DNA from 3 places in the Psychrosphaera ytuae genome. Region 1 is predicted to be linked to each of the others. Evidence: predicted binding sites of a transcription regulator. Region 1 holds the regulator's gene; each other region holds the start of a gene.

Region 1 (7,203 bases):
GTTTAGCAGCTGACACAGAGCGAATAAAAGTCGATTTACCAGCGTTTGGTAGACCTAACATACCCACATCGGCTAACAATAATAACTCTAGTTGTAAGTTGCGAACTTCACCTGGCGTGCCATTGGTCTTTTGGCGTGGCGCTCTGTTTACACTGCTTTTAAAACGCGTGTTACCCAAACCGTGATAACCACCCTTAGCAACTAGTAACTTCTGACCGTGTTTAAGTAGATCACCAATCACTTCACCAGTGTCGATGTCACGAGCGCGTGTTCCGACAGGAACCGACAACAAGCAGTCCTCACCACGAGAACCTGTACAATTGCGTCCCATCCCGTTTTCGCCACGCTGAGCTTTATGAAAGCGTTCAAAGCGGTAGTCAATTAGGGTATTTAAACCTTCATCTGCGACTAGGAAAACGTCACCGCCATCACCGCCGTCGCCACCATCTGGGCCACCTTTTGGGACGTATTTTTCGCGACGAAAAGACGAGGCACCATTACCACCATCACCGGCTTCGACTTTAATTTCAACTTCATCAACAAATTTCATTCGACTACTAACTCTTTGGGTTGGAACACGTGTAACAATACTAGTAACTATATGACTGAAGTGACTAGACTGCCAGTCTGCTACTAATATGGAATTGGGGAAATAAAAAACCCCGCAATAAGCGGGGTTTCAAATTGTAACTTTCGTTAAACTTATTCAGCAACGATGCTTACGTATTTACGGTTAAGTGGACCTTTAGTATCGAACTTAACTTTACCGCCAGCAGTCGCGAACAACGTGTGGTCACGACCCATGCTTACGTTTTGACCAGCGTGGAACTTAGTACCACGTTGACGAACGATAATGTTACCAGCCAATACTGATTCGCCACCAAAACGCTTAACACCTAAACGTTTGCTTTCTGAATCACGACCGTTTCGAGTACTACCACCAGCCTTTTTATGTGCCATATTAAAGTACCTTCTTTATTAAGCGTTAATGCCAGTAATCTTCACTTCAGTGAACCATTGACGATGGCCCGCTTGCTTACGTGAATGCTTACGACGTTTAAATTTAACGATTTTAACCTTCTCACCACGACCGTGAGAAACAACTTCAGCTGAAACCTTACCGCCAGCTACTAATGGTGCACCAACTTTTACGTCGTCACCGTTAGCAACTAATAACACCTGATCAAACTCAACTGTAGAACCAGTTTCTACGTCAAGTTTTTCTAGACGAATGGTTTGGCCTTCAGCAACACGGTGTTGTTTACCACCACTTTGGAATACCGCGTACATATTACTCCGTCTCCTGTGCGCTCTTCGCACAAATTAATTCTGTAAAACAGGGCGCGAATTCTAAAGCACTTCCCCGCTTTTAGCAAGACTAATTTGGCGTTAATTTAATAAATTTTAAACCTTTCTGTAACAGGTTCATAAAGTACCACAAGTTCATGCCGTTTTATCGGTATTTTACCGGAGTTTTTACGATTAAATTTTGGCTTTTGGGGTTTGTCAGGTAAACTCCGCAACCATTCCGATTGGCAATTGACTAAACAGCTGTACATGGATACTAAACAAATCATTGAACTTGCTGCCGAAGATATGCAAAGCGTAAACAAGTGCATAGGCGATCAGCTCAACTCCGACGTTGCGCTTATCAACCAACTTGGCATGTATATCGTCAACAGTGGCGGAAAACGCATCAGACCTATGCTCACTGTACTAGCTGCACGCGCACTAGGTTATCAAGGTGAACAACACCACACTCTCGCCGCCATTATTGAGTTTATCCATACTGCAACCCTTCTACACGATGATGTTGTTGACGAGTCAACAATGCGTCGAGGTAAAGAAACTGCAAATGCTGTTTTTGGTAATCAAGCCAGTGTTTTGGTTGGCGACTTTTTGTATACCCGTTCGTTCCAAATGATGGTTACGTTGGACTCGATGCGAGTGATGAAGATTCTTGCTGATGCAACAAATACGATCTCAGAAGGCGAAGTTCTGCAGTTGATGAACTGCAACGATCCTGATACGACAGAAAAAAGCTACTTTGATGTGATTTATGGCAAAACGGCTCGGTTATTTGAAGCGGCCACACAACTTGCCGCGATCATTTCAGGATCAAATGAAGAAACCGAAAAAGCGATGCAATTATACGGCATGCACTTAGGTACTGCATTTCAGTTAATTGATGATGTGATGGATTACACATCAGATGCCGATGATATGGGTAAAAACGTGGGTGATGACCTAGCCGAAGGCAAACCGACATTACCTCTTCTATATGCTATGTGGAATACGGATCCTGAAAATGCGGCTTTGATCCGCAGTGCGATCGAAAATGCCAATGGCATGGATCATTTAGATCATATCTTATCTGTCATGAAACAAACTGGATCGCTTGAATACACACGTCAACAAGCTGAAAAGGAAGCCGACAAGGCAATAGAGGCGTTGGGCGTGATCCCGGACAATGAATTTAAACAAGCGCTAATCAGTCTTGCTCACGTTGCGGTCCATCGCTCGGCCTAACAACACTTTGGCTCAACTCGCTTCTTTTTAATCATCAAATCGAAGACACAAAAAAAGCACCCTAAGGTGCTTTTTTAGTTTACTGCCTACGATTATTGGCCGTTAACGAACTCTTCACCTAAAGTGATGTCGCCACGAAGGCCGTCAAGCATCTCTGCTTTACACTTAGCTTCGTAGTCGCTTAGTTCGCCGTAATCAAAGATTTCTTTAACACCGTCTTTACCTAAAAGAACTGGTTGTGCAAAGAAACGAGCGTCAGAACCGTCACCTTCAACGTATGTGAATTCGAATACATCTTCTTCACCGTTTAATGCGTCAACTAGGCTCAAGCAGAAACGCGCAGCCGCTAGACCCATTGAAAGTGTTGCAGAACCGCCACCAGCTTTTGCTTCAACAACTTCAGTACCCGCGTTTTGGATACGGTGAGTTAGTTTTTCGATTTCTTCTTGAGTGAACTCAACACCTTCAACTTGAGAAAGAAGAGGAAGAATAGTTGTGCCACTGTGACCACCGATAACTGGAACAACGATGTCTTCACAGTTAAGGCCTTTTGCTTCAGCAACAAACGTTTCGGCGCGGATTACGTCTAGAGTCGTAACACCGAATAATTTAGCTGGGTTGTACTTGCCTTTTGCTTTTAGCGTTTCAGCAGCAATTGCAACTGTAGTGTTAACAGGGTTAGTGATGATGCTAATGCATGCTTCTGGACAGAAGTCCGCACAGCCTTCAACCAAAGTCTTAACGATACCTGCGTTGATGTTGAATAGATCCGAACGATCCATACCTGGCTTACGAGGTACACCCGCTGGGATTAATACAATGTCAGCACCCGTTAATGCTTTTTCTAGGTCGTCCTTACCAAAACCTTCTACTTTTACTTGAGTAGGGATGTGGCTTAGATCAACAGCAACACCTGGAACGACTGGAGCTACGTCATATAGCGATAATTCAGAACCCGCAGGTAACTGAGTTTTTAGTAATAAAGATAAAGCCTGACCGATACCACCAGCGGCACCTAACACTGCTACTTTCATATTAATCTCCAATTTAAAGAATGATTCAGAAGTGAAATTTGCCGGCAACCATACTCAATTATCCAGCTAAACTCAATTCGCAATTAGTATTATATGGCGAAATGCTTTAAAATTCCGCCTAAAAGACTGGCAAGGAAAAAATACAATGAGTCAAAACAAACAAGACGCCCTGATCAAAGCATTTAAAGACATTTTGAACGAAGAACGCTTCGGTTCACAAAGTGACATCGTAGATGCGTTGAAAGCCCTTGGTTTTGATAACGTCAGTCAGTCAAAAGTTTCTAGAATGTTAACCCGTTTCGGTGCGGTACGAACTCGCAACGCCAAACAAGAAATGGTTTACTGTTTGCCTGCTGAATTAGGCATGCCAACGGCAAAGAGTCCATTACGACAATTGGTGTTGGACGTTAATCACAACGAAGCTATGGTCATCATCAAAACTAGCCCAGGTGCGGCTCAATTAATTGCTCGTTTGTTAGATTCAGTTGGTAAGGCTGAAGGCGTGCTAGGTACCATCGCCGGTGATGACACGATTTTTATCGCACCTTTAAAAGTTAGCGAAATCGAGCACACATTAGAAAATGTAAAAGCCCTATTCGAAACAGTTTAATAGATAACTAATAAAATCTAATTTAAAAGAAATAAAAAGGTCTCAATTTACATTGAGACCTTTTTGTTTTTTTGAAGCCATTTGATAGTTATGACCTTTTGTCATTACTCAGTAACAGGAGCCACTTTCATTGTTCCGACTTGTACTTCTATCACTTCGACTTTAGCACCCGCCGTTAAATCAGAATCCGCTTCGATTTTCCAATTTACTCCTGAGTACAAATACATACCAGGGTGTACTGAGGTAACATCGGTTTCTAAAACAAACTGGTGACCTATCAAATCTGATTTCACCGTTTGTGGTTTGCTGTCTTGTTGCAGACGACTTAATGGCTTCCATAACAGCGCAGTATACAATGCAGAAAGAACCGCAATTGAGATTAAAATATTAGCCCAAGTATCAGTAAAGATACCGAAGTTTAATAACAAACCCGTTGTTAACACCGCCAAGCCAATTAAGGTTAAAAAGAACGTCGCAAATCCAAGGATAACGATATCGACAACGGCCATAAGTATCCCTATCGCCATTAGGATTTGCGCAGTATCATCAAAAATCCACATACCGCCCTCCTACTTCTTATTCAGAGTGTCAATAATGGTCATCGCTTGTGCGACTACACTAGATGCATCCGTTGAACCATCTGGTAGAAGAACCACTGAAGATTCTTTCGCAATGGCTTGTTTAGCTTCAATCGCTTTAGTTGCAAGATCAAGTTGAATCGCTTTTTGACCTTGCTCAGTTTTAGCTACATTACCAACTAGCTCTAACGCTTCTGCCTGTGCAGCGGCGACTTGCATAATTGCTTGAGCTTCACCTTCAGCTTTTAAGATTTGTTCTGCTTTTTCAGCTTCCGCGGCCAAAACCTGTGCTTGTTTTTCACCTTCTGCAACATTGATTGCTGCTTGGCGGTCACCTTCTGATTCCAAAACTTGTGCACGCTTTTCACGCTCAGCTTTCATCTGGCGCTCCATCGCTTCCATAACAGAAGATGGTGGCACAATATCTTTGATTTCGTAACGCAACACCTGAACACCCCATGGCGCAGAGGCTTCATTGATCGAAGAGACGATATTGGTATTCAAAGAATCACGTTCTTCGAACGTTTTGTCTAATTCCATCTTACCGATTTCGCTTCGCATAGTAGTTTGAGCTAACTGAATAACAGCAAACACATAGTCGTCTACACCGTAAGAGGCTTTGTAAGGATCCAAAACGCGGAAATACAACACGCCATCGACAATTAACGAGATATTATCTCTAGTAATTGCAGATTGGCCTGGCACATCAATAGCTTGTTCTTTCAACGAGCGATCGTATGCAACGACGTCGATAAATGGCACGATGAAGTTGAGACCGGCTTCAATCGTTTTATTAAATTTACCAAATCGTTCAATGACGTAAGCCCTGTTTTGCGGGACAAACTTTATTGAAGACTTTAGTAACACGATAACCAAAACTAGAGCTGCAAATTCAAATGACAGCACCATGTTTAGTAGTTCACTCATGGTAGTTCCTTCTTTATAGTTATATGGTCATTTTAAATGACCTGTTGTTTCCAGTGTGATGTTACAAATGTTGCTTATAAATCAGAGTTAATCGAGGTTTCCTTGATTCTCTAAGTAATCTATCGACGGCGCAAAAAAAGCAGCTCCTGTTTCCGCTGTCGTGTAATTTAGTAAGTGGTCATAATTGCCCGCATCCGAACCAAACACCATGTTGGCCAAGATCTTTTCAAAACTGTCGGGCTCTTTGCAATAAGATAAAAACAATAAACCTTGCGTATTTAGATTTCCATAGGGCATACCCTGACGCAATAGCTCAATAACTTCCCCTTCGCGATTAAAGCATCTGGCACGAAACGTATGTGCTGTTTCGGGTAAGTCTTCTGGGGCTAATTTTGCATTATCTTTTATGTAACGGCCAATGATTAGCTCTTGCTCTTCAGTTGGAGTGCGCTGCCAACGATTGAGATGATGTCGGTAACGTTGAACATGTAAATAACTGCCTCCGACAAAAGGTCCAGGTTCTGTTACCAGAGCGACTTCACGTCTTTTACGACCTTTGGCATTAGCAGTGCCTTTGACAAAGCCAGTCAAGTCACGGCCATCGAGGTATCTAAAACAAGGAACCTGCTCAATCAACTCAACCATTTCACCAAACAGTTGGTGTAGTTTTTGACTGGCAATGTAATTGACATCTTGACGGTCAGATCGCAATTGAAAAAACAGATCGACCGGTACGGCTGGCATGTGTCTGTCTTCGTGACGCATAGCAGGGAACGGCTTTAGGCCGCTAGGCTTGTTGTTGGGATACAACTCAGACCAAAAATTAGCGCCGATGGCAACAACGCCACTAAACATTGCTTCTGAAAACTGATCGCCAAGTTGCTCAAATAATTTCGGCAGTTGACTTAACGCTTCACGAATCGCAGGCTCATATCCCTCATGGGCATTAAAAAACAAATGCAAGCCATGCAAATTTGCTTCACTGCATATTCCCCACTGCTCTCTCGCCATTTATAAAAACCCGCATTCCGTATTTGTTTTTATTTTAAATAGATTTAGCCAAAAGTGAACAAAAAACAAAGCTCGAATTTATTGTGTGCTTAGAGGTTATAAATCGAAGAGCTGATATCTGTAAAATTACAAACTTTGCGCTAGGGCAATAAAATTACAAAAAAGTGCTCTCAAAGCCCCTAATTTATTGGCTTTGTGGAATCTTAAGCTATATTTACGGACAGCTTAACTGTGGATGACAATAGTCAGTCACTTTAAAAGCATCAGGGATCAGCACTTTTTTCTGCAGTAAATTTTTCGATAAACGATGCATTAATTAGTATTAAGGACTTAATTGTCACTTTTTTAATGAAATAAAAGTGTAATAATTACGACAACTTAAATACAAATGTCACAAATATTTCACAATGAAATATTTTTGTAACATTTATGTAGTCTAATAACGCCACTTCAATTTGGTTTAAGCCAAATTGGCATTATTAGTATTACAATTTCCTTATACAGGTACTCTTAT
Region 2 (7,203 bases), 870 kb from region 1:
TGGCGATTCCCAACTGGCAACCGCGATGGTTCGTCGGAGTTGATTTGCAGCCTGAAACGCTGCGGTTATCTTTATGGTCATGCCACCAGAGATAACGCCGTTACTAATGAGTTGGAGTGCATCCGTTTCGGTTAGGCTTGATAAAAACTGACCATTACCATCCATTACACCGTTAACGTCGGTTAATAAAAGTAACTCACCGTCGAGTAACTTGCAGACTTCAACAGCGGCATCATCTGCGTTGAGGTTAACCAATTCACCGTTATCCAAACATCCAATGGAAGAGATGACGGGTAAAAAACCAGACGCCAACAACAACTTTAGTAAGGTTGAGTCTTGAGCTTCTGGTACGCCAACGTGACCAATATTTAATGGATTCAATTCACAGCGAGTCATCCCTCCATCAAACAGGGAAATGCCAACGGCATTTAATCCGGATTGATGGAATTGACTCACAACTGTTTTGTTAACGTGACCGGCCAGAGCACCGGTGATAATTGGCATATGTTCTTGAGGCGTAATACGTGCGCCATTTTGTTTTTCAGTCACAAACCCAGCTTGGTTGAGCATTTCATCGACCGTCACACCACCGCCGTGAACCAACACCACCGGTAAGCTAGGGTATTCGTGTTTTAAGGTTTTGAGTGTTTCTGCCAGCTTTAATAAAGCACCAGTGCGAGTCAGGATCGCACCTCCAATTTTAATGACGATAGGGCTTATGTTTGTCATGCTAGCGCCACTCCTTTTGGGTCTGTAACGGCCTGCCAGTTGTCAGTAATGAGGCTGAATTCACTTGGCAGCCCCAATGACAAGTTAAAACACTGAACGGCTTGAGAAGCCGCCCCTTTGAGCAAATTATCAATCGCGACACAGACAACCAGTGTTTTAGACAAATCGTCAAACTGCCAATGGAGATCCGCAAATGGCGTAAAGGTCACATCATCAATTTGTGGCCACTGTTTTTTTAATCTAACCAGTGGGGTCTTATCGTACGCATTGGCATACGCCTGAGTGACATCCTGTTCGCTAACGTGCGACTTTAATTGCAATGTCACGGTAGCGAGTAGCCCTCTTTTAAATGGCGCCAAATGAGGATTAAATACAACCGGTGCTCCAGCCTCTTGACTGATCTCAGGTTGATGTCTGTGTTGTAATATTTGGTAAGGCCTTAAGCTCACTTCATTGAAGCTCGTCGCTAGGTTTGCATTTCTTCCTGCCCCACTTACACCACTCGTACCGTTGACCACGATTAATCCGGATTGGTTTAGTTGGCAGTGAGCTAGCGGTTTTAAGGCCAATAGACTAGCGGTGGGGTAACACCCAGGTAGGGCAAAAAGGGTCTGTTCAGTAACATCTTCATGTAGCCATTCCGCTAGGCCATAACAAGCTTCTTTAAGTAACTTGGGATATTGATGCTCAAAACCATAATGATTAATGTATAAATCAGGGCTGTTCAAACGAAATGCGGCCGAGAGATCAAAAACCTTTACACCATGTACTAAAAACTCTCCCGCCCACGTCGCAGCAAACTCATGAGGTGTCGCTAAAAATACCGCGTCTAAATCCACTACCGCCGAGTCGAACCATTGACGCGAAAAAGATTGCAGGGGTACATCACATATCCCCTGCCACCGAGCATGCAACTCGGAGAAAGGTCTCGCGTCGGAATCACTGTGTTCGGATACGACAAGGTCGCGTAATGACACATAGGGGTGACGAGTCAAAAGACCCACCAGCTCAGCTCCTACATAACCACTTGCACCAATTATTGCTACCTTCGACACCGACATTTATATCAATCCACAAAAAACTGAAAAATTATTCAATTAGAAAAATTAGATTATTTATACTAATGATAGAAAAGTAACACCACATGAATTATTATGCAATAAATCAACATAATTATTTTGTTAAAATTTTATGACTTATTCTCAAACACAAAAATCTTTGCCATCGTTCAAACAGGCCATGACTGAACTCATTGCCACACCATCGATCAGCTCTTCGTTAATCAGCTGGGATCAATCCAACAAACCTCTCATAGATACATTGTCTAGCTGGTTCGAGACACTGGGCTTTGAAATTAAAATAGAGCAGGTTGTCAGTCATTGTGATGAAGTGCTTAAGCCCAAATACAATTTACTGGCTAAATTAGGTAACGGCGAAGGTGGCTTACTTCTCTCTGGACATTCAGACACTGTGCCCTACGACGAATTACGTTGGGATACCGATCCGTTTGTCATCAAGGAAGATAACGAACGCTTCTATGGCCTCGGCACCTGTGACATGAAAGGCTTTTTTGCTTTTATCTTGGAAGCATGTAAATCACTTGTCGAATCGAACCAACATAAAAAACTAAAAAAACCACTATATATATTGGCAACTGCCGACGAAGAAACCACCATGGCCGGTGCCCGTTTGTTTGCCGAGCAACAACTTATAAAACCAGACGTGGCTATCATAGGTGAACCGACAGAGCTTCAACCTGTTAATATGCATAAAGGCCATATGTCTCATCGGATTTCGGTCCGTGGCCAATCGGGGCATTCAAGCAAGCCTCACTTAGGCGTCAACGCCATAGAAATCATGGCCGCTGTGATCCGAGAATTACAGCACCTAAAGTCAAACTTAATGCAGTCATTTACTAATCAACAGTTTGAAACCGACTACCCCACTCTCAACTTTGGCGCGATTAAAGGCGGAGACAACGCCAACCGAATTTGTGGAGAGTGTTATTTAGATATTGATATGCGAGCATTGCCTGGATTACAAGACAAAGACTTATTGCTGTTGTTAGAAAATACTTTAAAACCTCTACAGTTAAAACATCCCGAGCGAATCACCGTGGACGCATTGCACTTACCCTGTCCTAGTTTTCAGCAGCTTGATGTCGAACACCAAAACTTCAGTCACGTACTTGAAGAAATTGCTGGAAAGTCCTGTTGTGCCGTAGACTACTGTACGGAGGCCCCTTTTATCCAATCCGTCGGCGCTCAAACGTGGGTATTTGGCCCAGGCTCCATCCATCAAGCGCACCAACCCAATGAGTTTTTGGCATTTGATCAGATCAATCCTACCCAAGACATGCTGACAAAGCTGATCAAAAAAGTTTGTTTGTAAATATTGGCCTTAAAGCAAAAAAAGCGCGTAACAAGTAAAGGACATACCTCAACTCTTCACGCGCTTTTATTTGACCATTTATATTGCTGTTGTTTTAACTAAAGCCCAACAAAAGCAATAACCCCACGATAAAAGATAAATGCGGCTATCGCAACGAAAATATCCCAAAATGGGATATTTGTAGCTCAGGTTTATCGTTGCGCCATGAACCGAATCTGGGATGAAAGACAACAGCGCTTTCGGCAATTCCTCAAAGACATTCGCAAAGAGTCAGGCTTATCTCAAGAAGAACTCGCGAAACGTCTAGACCGACCGCAAAGCTATGTCTCTAAATACGAACGTGGTGAACGCAAACTCGACTTTGTCGAAACTGTCGAAATTTGCGAGGCGCTTGGCCACTACGATATTAAAGAAGTATACGAATACATCAAAAAGTAGTCGGTGTATTGTTACGCCTCGTTATCAGTAACCATACATACTCCGTAAAGCCGCTAAAATTATGCATCTTGTTATAAACGGCGTTCATTCTTGATACCTCTAAAATTATTCCAAAAAATTTTAAAAAAATTTATTCGTCCAGACTTGGATTCTGTGTTCCCACCCCTATATACAAGCACACAAAGATTTTAGTTTGTCACGCACTGTGCGTGGCTCATTATAAACACACATATATCGGAGATAATGACCAATGAGCATTCGTCCTCTACACGACCGCTTAATCGTTAAGCGCAACGAGCAAGAAACCAAATCAGCAGGCGGCATTGTTCTGACTGGATCTGCAGCAGAAAAGTCGACTCGCGGTGAAGTCATTGCAGTTGGTAACGGTCGTATTTTAGAAAACGGTGACGTTCGTCCTTTAGACGTTAAAGTTGGCGACACAGTTATCTTTAGCGAAGGGTACGGCGTCAAAACAGAAAAGCTTGACGGCCAAGAAGTGCTAATCATGTCTGAATCAGACATCTTAGCAATCGTAGAATAATCCCCTTTTACTCGAACAATAGGAATCAAATATCATGGCAGCTAAAGACGTAAAATTTGGTAATGACGCTCGCGTAAAAATGTTAGCGGGTGTGAACATCTTAGCAGACGCAGTTAAAGTCACGTTAGGTCCAAAAGGTCGTAACGTCGTTTTAGATAAATCATTTGGTGGCCCAACGATCACTAAAGACGGTGTATCTGTTGCAAAAGAAATCGAGCTTGAAGACAAGTTTGAAAACATGGGCGCACAGATGGTTAAAGAAGTTGCTTCTAAAGCCAATGATGAAGCCGGTGACGGTACAACTACCGCAACTGTTTTAGCGCAAGCTATTATCAACGAAGGTATCAAAGCAGTTGCCGCTGAGATGAACCCAATGGATCTTAAGCGCGGTATCGACAAAGCGGTTAAAGCGGCAATCGAAGAGCTAAAAGAATTATCTGTACCTTGTGCAGACTCAAAAGCAATTGCTCAAGTAGGCACTATCTCTGCAAACTCTGATGCAGAAATCGGTAACATCATCGCTGAAGCGATGGAACGCGTTGGTCAAGAAGGCGTTATCACAGTTGAAGAAGGCCAAGCACTTGAAACTGAACTTGACGTAGTTGAAGGTATGCAGTTTGACCGCGGTTACCTATCTCCTTACTTCATCACTAACCAAGAAAATGGCACGGTTGAACTAGACAACCCATTCATCTTATTGGTTGATAAAAAAATCTCTAACATCCGTGAATTACTTCCTACGTTAGAAGCTGTTGCAAAAGCGGGTAAACCACTTCTTATCATCGCTGAAGATCTAGAAGGCGAAGCATTAGCAACATTAGTTGTTAACAACATGCGCGGTATCGTTAAAGTTTCTGCAGTAAAAGCTCCTGGTTTTGGTGACCGTCGTAAAGCAATGTTACAAGACATCGCTATCCTTACTGGTGCAACAGTTATCTCAGAAGAGATTGGCATGGAGCTAGAAAAAGCTCAGCTAGAAGACCTAGGTACTGCTAAGCGCGTTGTTATCACTAAAGATGACACAACGGTTATCGACGGTGCCGGTGAGCAAGAAGGCATTGATGGCCGCGTTGCACAAATCAAAGCACAAATCGAAGAGTCAACGTCTGACTACGACAAAGAAAAACTTCAAGAGCGTCTAGCTAAACTATCTGGCGGTGTTGCAGTGATTAAAGTTGGTGCAGCAACAGAAGTTGAAATGAAAGAGAAAAAAGACCGCGTTGACGATGCACTACACGCAACTCGCGCAGCGGTTCAAGAAGGTATCGTTGCAGGTGGTGGTACAGCACTAGTTCGTGTTGCGGCTAAGATTGCTGATCTTAAAGGTGACAACGAAGACCAAACTCACGGTATCAAGATTGCACTTCGTGCGATGGAAGCACCGCTTCGTCAAATCGCGTTCAACTCTGGCGACGAGTCATCAGTAGTTGTTAACAAGGTTAAAGAAGGCGAAGGTAACTTTGGTTACAACGCTGCAAACAGCACCTACGCTGACTTAGTTGAAGAAGGTATCCTAGACCCTACTAAAGTAACCCGTAGTGCACTGCAGTTTGCTGCGTCAGTAGCTGGCCTAATGCTAACTACCGAAGCAATGGTAACAGACGCACATCAAGACGCATCTTCAGGCCCAGCAATGCCTGACATGGGCGGCATGGGTGGTATGGGCGGCATGATGTAGTAGCGCTTTTACTCTACTTGTTAGTCCTAAAGCTTAACAAAGAAGCCCAAGTTGAAATACTTGGGCTTCTTTAATTATAGACTGCTCTAGACATTTAACTTGCCTATTGATTTAGAACATCAAACTCAATTGTTAAATGTTATCAATCAAATACAATTAGTGTGGACTAGTGCAACAATTTAAAACTGGTATCCAATATTAAGAAAAACTTCACTAATATCTTTATAGTCGCCAGAGCCATTACCATAGCCAGCCCCAATCCATGCTCCTGATTCTCCCATCCCATTCATAAAGTAACTATAATTTATACTTACCCCGTAGATGGTAGAGTCTGCCCCGGTTACAGGATCAACTTCATAATCTAAATTTCCATATGCTAATCCAAAGGTATGATTGTTGCCGGGAAAAAGGTAACTACTTTGTAGCCCAAAAGTACCACCACAGGCATTACCTTCTAACGACTCTGCAAAAACATTCCAGCAACCCGTAGAAATAAATGCTGTATTTTGTCCCTCAGTGACAGATAGCCTAGCACCTACCCCACTTGTTAGAGCCCCATAACCAAAGCTATACTTTATGTCGGACGCTAAGGGACTAAAGCTAAAAAATAATAATAAAATTAAAGTTTGTTTCATTTCGAATTCTCCTGGCACTTTAGATTTAATTAAGTTCACCACATGTTGAGCAACTTGTTCCACCAACGAACATAGTACCGCCTAACTAGCTGAGTGCCTGCCGTTTAGTATGCTTCTTAGTAGTATCATCAAAAAAGCCAAAGTGAATTTAAAATTAGTAAAAATAGACTAACCTTTATTCATCTGATGGTGAATAGTTGAGATACTGGGCTTTGGGTTATGACGTTTAATCGCTTTGTTTTGAGTACTAGTTTGTTGTTGAGCTTGGTGGTTGTGGTTAGTATCGCAAAGGCAGATGCCAATGAACTTGAAAAATACGGTATTCCAGAACAGATCAGTACCTACGCAAATCTAAAATGGCAGCCAGAAATTGTCGAACCCAAATACTCAATTGAAACTGCAACTATAGACGATTTTGACTTCAAAGCAGTAAAAGCCACCTTGAGTTTGTCCGTGCCATTTGACCAAGCCGTATTATTATTTCCTCAGAATGACGCTTGTTGGCAATGGCTCAGTCGTTGTAAGTCTTCTAAAACACTAAGACAAATCACAGACGACAAGGCAATTGTTTATACCAATATTGACATGCCGTGGCCTATCACTGACCGCAGCTTTGTTTTTTTGAGCGACACGCAACGTTCCTCTGATCGTTTAGAAATGCGCTTTATCCCGTCAGACTTGCACGTGGAAGTAGAAAAAAGAACAGTTCGAGGGTTTGCCTATTCACATTATGTCATCGAACCTTCTTCCAATGCAGATATGGCGGATATAGAGACCAATGTCACAGTAGT
Region 3 (7,203 bases), 1.4 Mb from region 1:
TTCAACAATCCGCGAACCACCACTTTGCCTATTGTTACGATTGATAATGGTAGCCAATAGAAGACAAGCAAAAAGAGTTTGCGAACAGGCCAAGTCAGATACCAAAAGAACAAGGATAATCTGTGAGTTGGCTTCCCTGATTTTTCTCTTGGAGCGACTTCAGGACTGAATTCCATTTCACGGCGTTCTCGTGAGGCCAACATTGGGATGAGTGTCAGCGAAACAATAAGAGACGCTAACAGAGCGAAGGTAATGGCTAGGGCTTGGTCACTAAATAATTGACCAGCGATACCTTCAACAAAGGCTAGTGGAAAAAACACAGCCATTGTTGTTAACGTTGACGCTGTTACTGCCATCGCAACTTCTTTGGTGCCTAATAACGCTGCCAGCTTTGGCGCTGCACCTTGCTCTTTGTGTCGAGCGATGTTTTCCAATACAACAATTGCACTGTCTACTAACAAACCTATAGCCAGAGCGATACCACCCAAACTCATTATGTTAAGTGAGATTCCATTGGCATTCATAAAGTTAAACGTTGCGATTACCGATACCGGGATAGAAAGCGAAACGATAAACGTTGTCCAGCTGTTGCGAAGGAACAAAAACAATACAAACATCGCCAATAAACCGCCGATGACTCCGGCAGTTTTAACTTCGGAAACGGCCGACTCGATAAATTGGGCCTGGTCATAAACAGCAGTTAATTTTAGGCCCTCAGGCAAACGTTTGTTTATAGGTTTTAGCTGCGCCTGAACTAATTGACTTACTTTTACACTATTTGCATCACCTTCTTTATAAAGGGCAATTTCGATGCTTTCTTCGCCGTTAATCTGAGTTATAGAGTCGCGCTCTTTGTGACTGTCTGTCACAGTGGCGACATCAGACAATCGGACTATGTTCAGCTGATTTTGTTTAATGATTAAATCGCGGATTTCATCGAGATTTTGGAATTGATTGATAGTTCTAACAAAGTAATCTTGGCTTACATCTTTTACTCGACCGCCCGCCATATTGATATTTTCCTGGCGTAAACGGTTAAGCACATGCTGTAAGGTGATTTGGTGATGATTGAGTTTGAATGGATCGATTTCGACATGGATCTCTTGTTCGAGACCACCACCGACTTGTACAGAAGCAACACCCGTAGTCGACTCTAAGTTGCGTTTAATTTGTTCTTCGGCAAATATACGAACTTGCTTTAAGTTCATAGTCTCGGAGTTATTCGTTAATGCAAATCGCATGATCGGGTCTAAACTCGGGTTAAAGCGCAACAATACGGGCTTTTTTATATCCAGTGGTAACTGAATAATATCGAGCTTTTCTCGCACGTTCAGGCTCGCCATGTCCATATCGGTTCCCCAATTGAACTCCAAAACCACATCTGATTGACCAGCTTTAGATATGGAATGAACCTGACGAACATTTTTCACAACACCAACAGCTTCCTCTATTGGCTTGCTGATCAGCATCTCTACTTCTTGCGGAGCTGCACCATCATAATCTGTGCGAATTGTTAGAGTAGGGTATGACAAGTCTGGTAATAGGTTTACTGCAAGTCGGCTTAACGAGACTAAACCAAATAACATGACGGCTAAAACAAACATCCAAATCGTGACCGGACGTTTAATGGCGACTTCGACTAGTTTCATAGTGTTTTCCTTGTCTCAACGATTAGTTATTTTCTACGATAGTAACGTCGGCTTTGTCTTTTAAATTGTTATGGCCCGCAATGATTAATGTCGAGTTGTCTTCTAAACCTGACAAAACTTCAATCATTCCTTGGTGTTGATAGCCCATGGTTATGTCGGTTTTAACCGCTTTACCATCAATAACTTGATAAACCATATGGTTGTTGTCGAGTGAAAGGACTGCATTTGACGGAGCAACCAGCGCATCTTTGTGTAAGCCTAATTGAATGTTCACTTCAGCGAACATACCTGGCTTTAACTCACCTTGACTATTATCGACTTGAACCACGACTTTAAACGTTCCGTTATTAGCGTCGATAACCGGGCTAATACGTGCGATACGTGCGTCAAAGGTCTTATTGTTTAGGGCTGAAAGCGAGAGCTGAACCGGTTGGTCCAATTTAATATCTTTAAAACGGCTTTCAGGAATGAACAACACGCCCTCAAGTTTGTCTTGAGCTACGATATGGTAAAGGTTTTGGTGTTGGTACTGGTGGACAAGATTTCCCACTTTGGCGTAGCGTTTTGAAACAAAACCACTAATTGGTGCGACTATTTTTGTTTCATTAACATCCAATTGCGCGAGCTCTGTAGAAGCCTCAAGTGACTCGAGTCGCCATTGGAGTTTTTCGAGCTGGTCGGCACTGACAAGGTTCTTACTTTTAGCTGCGTTAATACGGTCAAGTTCACTTTTAACCTGACGTAAATCGGCTTCGCGCTGTTGAAGGACGAGTTGATACCGGTCACTGTCTAATTCGGCTAATACTTGTCCTTTGCGAACGTAATCACCTTCTTCGGCGTATATTTTTTCGATTAAGCCTTGGACCTTACTGATCACGTCTGCTTCAGCTGGGCTTTCTAGCGTGGCATTAGATGCATAGTAGTTGGCAATGTCTTGACGTTGTAAACTCGTAACGGCAACAGGTACTTTAATAACTTCTTCCTGCTTTTTTTCGCTATCAACGGAAGCGGTCGCTTCTTCACAACCAGAAATATTGAGTAAGCCAACAACTGTTAGGGCAATAAGAGACACTTTGGTAAGAGGGTGCAAGCGGTCAGTTTTCATTTTAATATTCCATTTATAAATTTTTTACTTAAGTGGCAAGACCAATGCCAATATTAATTTACTTTATTTTCAGTAACTTATTTCATTTCAATAAAGGTTCTATTTCAATAATTACGAAAAAGTTAATATTTTCACTAATAATTGGCCGATTTCATCAAGCGCAGCAAGCACGAATAAACTTCTGGTTAACAGGCATAAAAAAAGCGGCTATAAAGCCGCTTTAATAATAGTACAAGGCTAAAATTAGCGCTTGTCTGCTGGTACGTAATCGCGTTGTGCTTCACCTGTGTAAAGCTGACGAGGACGACCAATTTTTTGGCCTTCTTCGCTAAGCATTTCGTCCCAATGGCTAATCCAACCAACAGTACGAGACATCGCGAAGATAACTGTAAACATGCTTGTTGGGATACCAATAGCTTTAAGAATGATACCTGAGTAGAAGTCTACATTCGGGTATAGCTTCTTCTCTACGAAGTACGGGTCTTCTAAAGCGATGCGCTCAAGTTCCATAGCAACATCTAGTAGAGGATCTTTAATGTTTAGTGCTTCTAGAACTTCGTGACATGTGTCGCGCATAACTTTTGCACGAGGGTCGAAGTTTTTGTAAACACGGTGACCGAAGCCCATTAGTCGGAACGGGTCAGATTTGTCTTTTGCACGTGCAACAAATTCTGGAATACGATCAACAGAACCAATTTTCTTCAACATGTTTAAACATGCTTCGTTTGCACCACCGTGCGCTGGGCCCCATAGTGAAGCGATACCAGCTGCGATACACGCATAAGGGTTAGCACCTGAAGAACCAGCTAAACGAACTGTAGACGTTGAAGCATTTTGCTCGTGGTCAGCGTGAAGCATGAAGATCTTGTCCATTGCCGAAGCAAGAACAGGGTTAACTTTATACTCTTCTGCTGGTACAGAGAACATCATGTGTAAGAAGTTTTCTGAGTACGACAAGTTGTTGCGAGGGTAAACAAATGGTTGACCGATGCTGTACTTGTACGCCATCGCTGCAATCGTAGGCAACTTCGCTACTAAGCGATATGCACTGCGCTTACGTTGCTCTGGATCTGTGATATCTAAGTCATCGTGATAGAAGCTTGATAATGCGCCAGTTACACCACAAAGCATTGCCATTGGGTGTGCGTCAACAACGAAACCTTGGAAGAAGGTCGCAATTTTTTCGTGAACCATCGTGTGGTGTGTGATTGTTTCTTCGAATTCAGCTAACTTTTCTGCACTTGGTAGTTCACCGTGAAGTAGCAGGTAGCTAAGTTCTAAGTAAGATGATTCATTGGCTAATTGTTCAATTGGGTAGCCACGGTGTAAAAGAATACCTTTAGCACCGTCAATGAACGTGATCTTAGATTGACATGAAGCAGTGGCCAAAAAACCTGGATCATATGTAAATACGCCTTGCGCACCTAAAGTACGTACGTCGATAACATCGTTACCAGCTGTACCAGACATCATTGGTAAGTCGAATGGTTCTTGCCCTGTGACTTGAACTGTGGCCTTTTTATCTGCCATGCATGTTCTCCTCATATATAGTAGTTGGACTCATCTTTTTTATTGCTCTTCAGTATAGAAGAAAATAAAAGAGAGTAAGCGTAAGTCATTTAAAAAATCACGACATTGTAACTCTAAAGTAGAGTAAAAAGTCAATTTAATTGCACAAATGTTTAATTTTTATTCACTATACGTGTCGAAGTGGTCAAAAAGTCAACTTTAACACGTTAAATTTAAACAGAAATTGATATATCTCAAATCGCTATATATACTGCGACTACTGCACACGTATGCAGTAAGCCTTTGGTGAGCTTGGACATAAATAAACAAAGAAATTTTAAAGCTCAACAAATCCATCGGTGTAATACATCGGTATACTCTAAAAAAACAACAGCTCTGATAGGCATGTAATCGTGAAAAAACAAAGACCTGTAAATCTAGATCTGACAACTATCTCAATGCCAGCTACGGCAAATGCGTCGATTCTACACCGCATAACGGGTGTTGCTATGTTCTTCGCACTCATATTTGTAATCGTAGTATGGGCCATTTCTCTACAATCTGCTGAAAGCTTTGAGTTCGCAAAAGAACTAATCCAAGGTGTATTCGGTAAAATTGTTGCAATTGGTACTCTGGCAGCACTTTCATATCACATCATTGGCGGTTTACGTCACATGGTTATGGATATGGGTCACTGGGAAGAACTTCAGTCAGGTAACCTTAGTGCTAAATTAGCAATCGCTATTTGGTTAGTAACAGTAATTTTAGCAGGAGTATGGATATGGTAATCAATCAAGCTTCTTTAAAGCGAGACGGTGTACAAGATTACGTATCGTTGCGTGCAACTGCGTTGATTATGACCGCGTACACGTTTTTCATTTTATATGTCTTTTTAACAACGCCAGAAATGACCTACGAAATTTGGTCAGGTCTGTTTGCAAACCTCGGTGTGAAAATCTTTACCTTCATTACATTATTATGTATCTGGGTCCACACTCGTATCGGTTTATGGCAAGTACTAACAGACTACGTTAAAAACACAGCAACTCGCACAGTATTGACTTTTATCCTTAATACTATTGGTCTTGCGTATGTTGTAGCTGGCTTATTTATTCTGTGGGGTGTCTAGTGAGTATATCTGTTCAAGAATTTGATGCCGTAGTAATCGGCGCAGGTGGCGCGGGTATGCGTGCTGCATTGCAAATTGCTGAATCAGGGCAGTCTTGTGCTTTGATTTCAAAAGTTTTCCCAACTCGTTCACACACTGTTTCTGCACAGGGTGGTATTACCGTTGCCTTAGGTAACGCCCACGAAGATAACTGGGAATTCCACATGTACGACACCGTTAAAGGTTCTGATTACATCGGTGACCAAGACGCAATTGAGTACATGTGTAAAACAGGTCCTGAAGCAATTTTAGAAATGGAGAACAAAGGTTTACCTTTCTCGCGTTTCGAAAACGGTAAAGTTTACCAACGTCCATTCGGTGGTCAGTCTAAGAACTTTGGTGGTGAACAAGCTGCACGTACCGCTGCAGCAGCTGACCGTACAGGCCACGCTCTTTTACACTTGTTATACCAACAAAATGTTAAAAACAAGACGACTGTATACAGCGAATGGTACGCATTAGACCTGGTTAAGAACCAAGACGGTGCTGTTATCGGTTGTACGGCAATCGACATCGAGTCTGGTGAGGTTGTTTTCTTTAAAGCTCGTGCAACTGTGCTAGCAACAGGTGGTGCAGGTCGTATTTTCGCGTCTACTACCAACGCACACATTAACACTGGTGACGGTGTTGGTATGGCGGCTCGTGCAGGTGTTGCTCTTCAAGATATGGAAATGTGGCAGTTCCACCCAACGGGTATTGCTGGTGCAGGTACCTTAGTTACTGAAGGTTGTCGTGGTGAAGGTGGTTACCTTCTAAATAAAGACGGCGAACGTTTCATGGAACGCTACGCGCCTAACGCGAAAGACCTTGCTGGTCGTGACGTTGTTGCACGTGCAATGATGACAGAAATCCGCGAAGGTCGTGGTTGTGACGGTCCACATGGCCCACACATCAAGCTGAAACTAGACCACTTAGGTCGTGAAACGCTTGAGTCACGCTTACCAGGTGTTTGTGAATTGTCTAAGACATTTGCTCACGTACACCCAGCTGACGAACCAATTCCAGTAATCCCAACATGTCACTACATGATGGGTGGTGTTCCTACTAATGTTAATGGTCAAGCATTAACAAAAGCGGAAGACGGCTCATTCAAAGAAGTTGAAGGTTTATTCGCAGTAGGTGAAATTGCATGTGTATCTGTACACGGTGCTAACCGCCTAGGTGGTAACTCACTTCTTGACTTAGTTGTATTTGGTCGTGCTGCTGGCCTATACCTTGAAAAATACCTTGGTGAAGGTGGTGGTGCTACTAACTACTCAAAAGATGACGCGGAAGAAGCAATGCAACGTTACAACCGCTGGGAGTCTACTAAGCAAGGTGAAGATCCGGTTCAAATTAAGAAAGACCTACAAAACTGCATGCAATTAAACTTCTCTGTATTCCGTACAGGTGAAGCGATGGCAGAAGGTCTATCTGAACTTAAAGAAATTCGTGAGCGCTTAAAACACGCTAAACTTTCTGATAACTCTTCTGAGTTTAATACACAACGTATCGAGTGTTTAGAACTTGATAACTTGATGGAAACTGCATACGCAACAGCGGTAGCTGCAAACTTCCGTACAGAAAGCCGTGGTGCTCACAGCCGTGAAGATTACTTAGAGCGTGACGATGAAAATTGGTTATGTCACAGTATCTATGATCCTACGACGGAAGAAATGAGTAAACGTGACGTAAACATGTCACCTAACCACCGTGAAGCGTTCCCGCCAAAAGCGCGAACTTACTAAGAAGGTATGTAACGCATTATGAAAACGTTGAATTTCTCTATATAC

What was found. The regulator ArgR, encoded in region 1, controls arginine synthesis, uptake and breakdown. The targets are predictions, from matches to a motif close to ANTGAATANNTATTCANT.
Region 2: the regulator ArgR is predicted to act here: its motif matches at 1,873-1,890, upstream of argC (N-acetyl-gamma-glutamyl-phosphate reductase).
Region 3: the regulator ArgR is predicted to act here: its motif matches at 4,435-4,452, upstream of J1N51_RS00885 (citrate synthase).

The regions. Positions count from the first base shown of each region.
Region 1 covers NZ_CP072110.1:1,555,906-1,563,108, forward strand. The annotation lists gene cgtA (Obg family GTPase CgtA) at 1-550, opposite strand, end outside; gene rpmA (50S ribosomal protein L27) at 703-960, opposite strand; gene rplU (50S ribosomal protein L21) at 979-1,290, opposite strand; gene ispB (octaprenyl diphosphate synthase) at 1,558-2,529, shown strand; gene mdh (malate dehydrogenase) at 2,622-3,563, opposite strand; gene argR (transcriptional regulator ArgR) at 3,709-4,173, shown strand; gene J1N51_RS06830 (NfeD family protein) at 4,278-4,733, opposite strand; gene J1N51_RS06835 (SPFH domain-containing protein) at 4,743-5,678, opposite strand; gene J1N51_RS06840 (Dyp-type peroxidase) at 5,766-6,689, opposite strand; gene J1N51_RS06845 (porin) at 7,202-7,203, shown strand, end outside.
Region 2 covers NZ_CP072110.1:2,426,363-2,433,565, reverse strand. The annotation lists gene argB (acetylglutamate kinase) at 1-729, opposite strand, end outside; gene argC (N-acetyl-gamma-glutamyl-phosphate reductase) at 726-1,790, opposite strand; gene argE (acetylornithine deacetylase) at 1,921-3,120, shown strand; gene J1N51_RS10860 (helix-turn-helix domain-containing protein) at 3,325-3,558, shown strand; gene J1N51_RS10855 (co-chaperone GroES) at 3,809-4,099, shown strand; gene groL (chaperonin GroEL) at 4,134-5,777, shown strand; gene J1N51_RS10845 (hypothetical protein) at 5,957-6,412, opposite strand; gene J1N51_RS10840 (START domain-containing protein) at 6,632-7,203, shown strand, end outside.
Region 3 covers NZ_CP072110.1:170,677-177,879, forward strand. The annotation lists gene J1N51_RS00875 (efflux RND transporter permease subunit) at 1-1,649, opposite strand, end outside; gene J1N51_RS00880 (efflux RND transporter periplasmic adaptor subunit) at 1,672-2,754, opposite strand; gene J1N51_RS00885 (citrate synthase) at 2,998-4,284, opposite strand; gene sdhC (succinate dehydrogenase, cytochrome b556 subunit) at 4,677-5,051, shown strand; gene sdhD (succinate dehydrogenase, hydrophobic membrane anchor protein) at 5,045-5,392, shown strand; gene sdhA (succinate dehydrogenase flavoprotein subunit) at 5,392-7,158, shown strand; gene J1N51_RS00905 (succinate dehydrogenase iron-sulfur subunit) at 7,177-7,203, shown strand, end outside.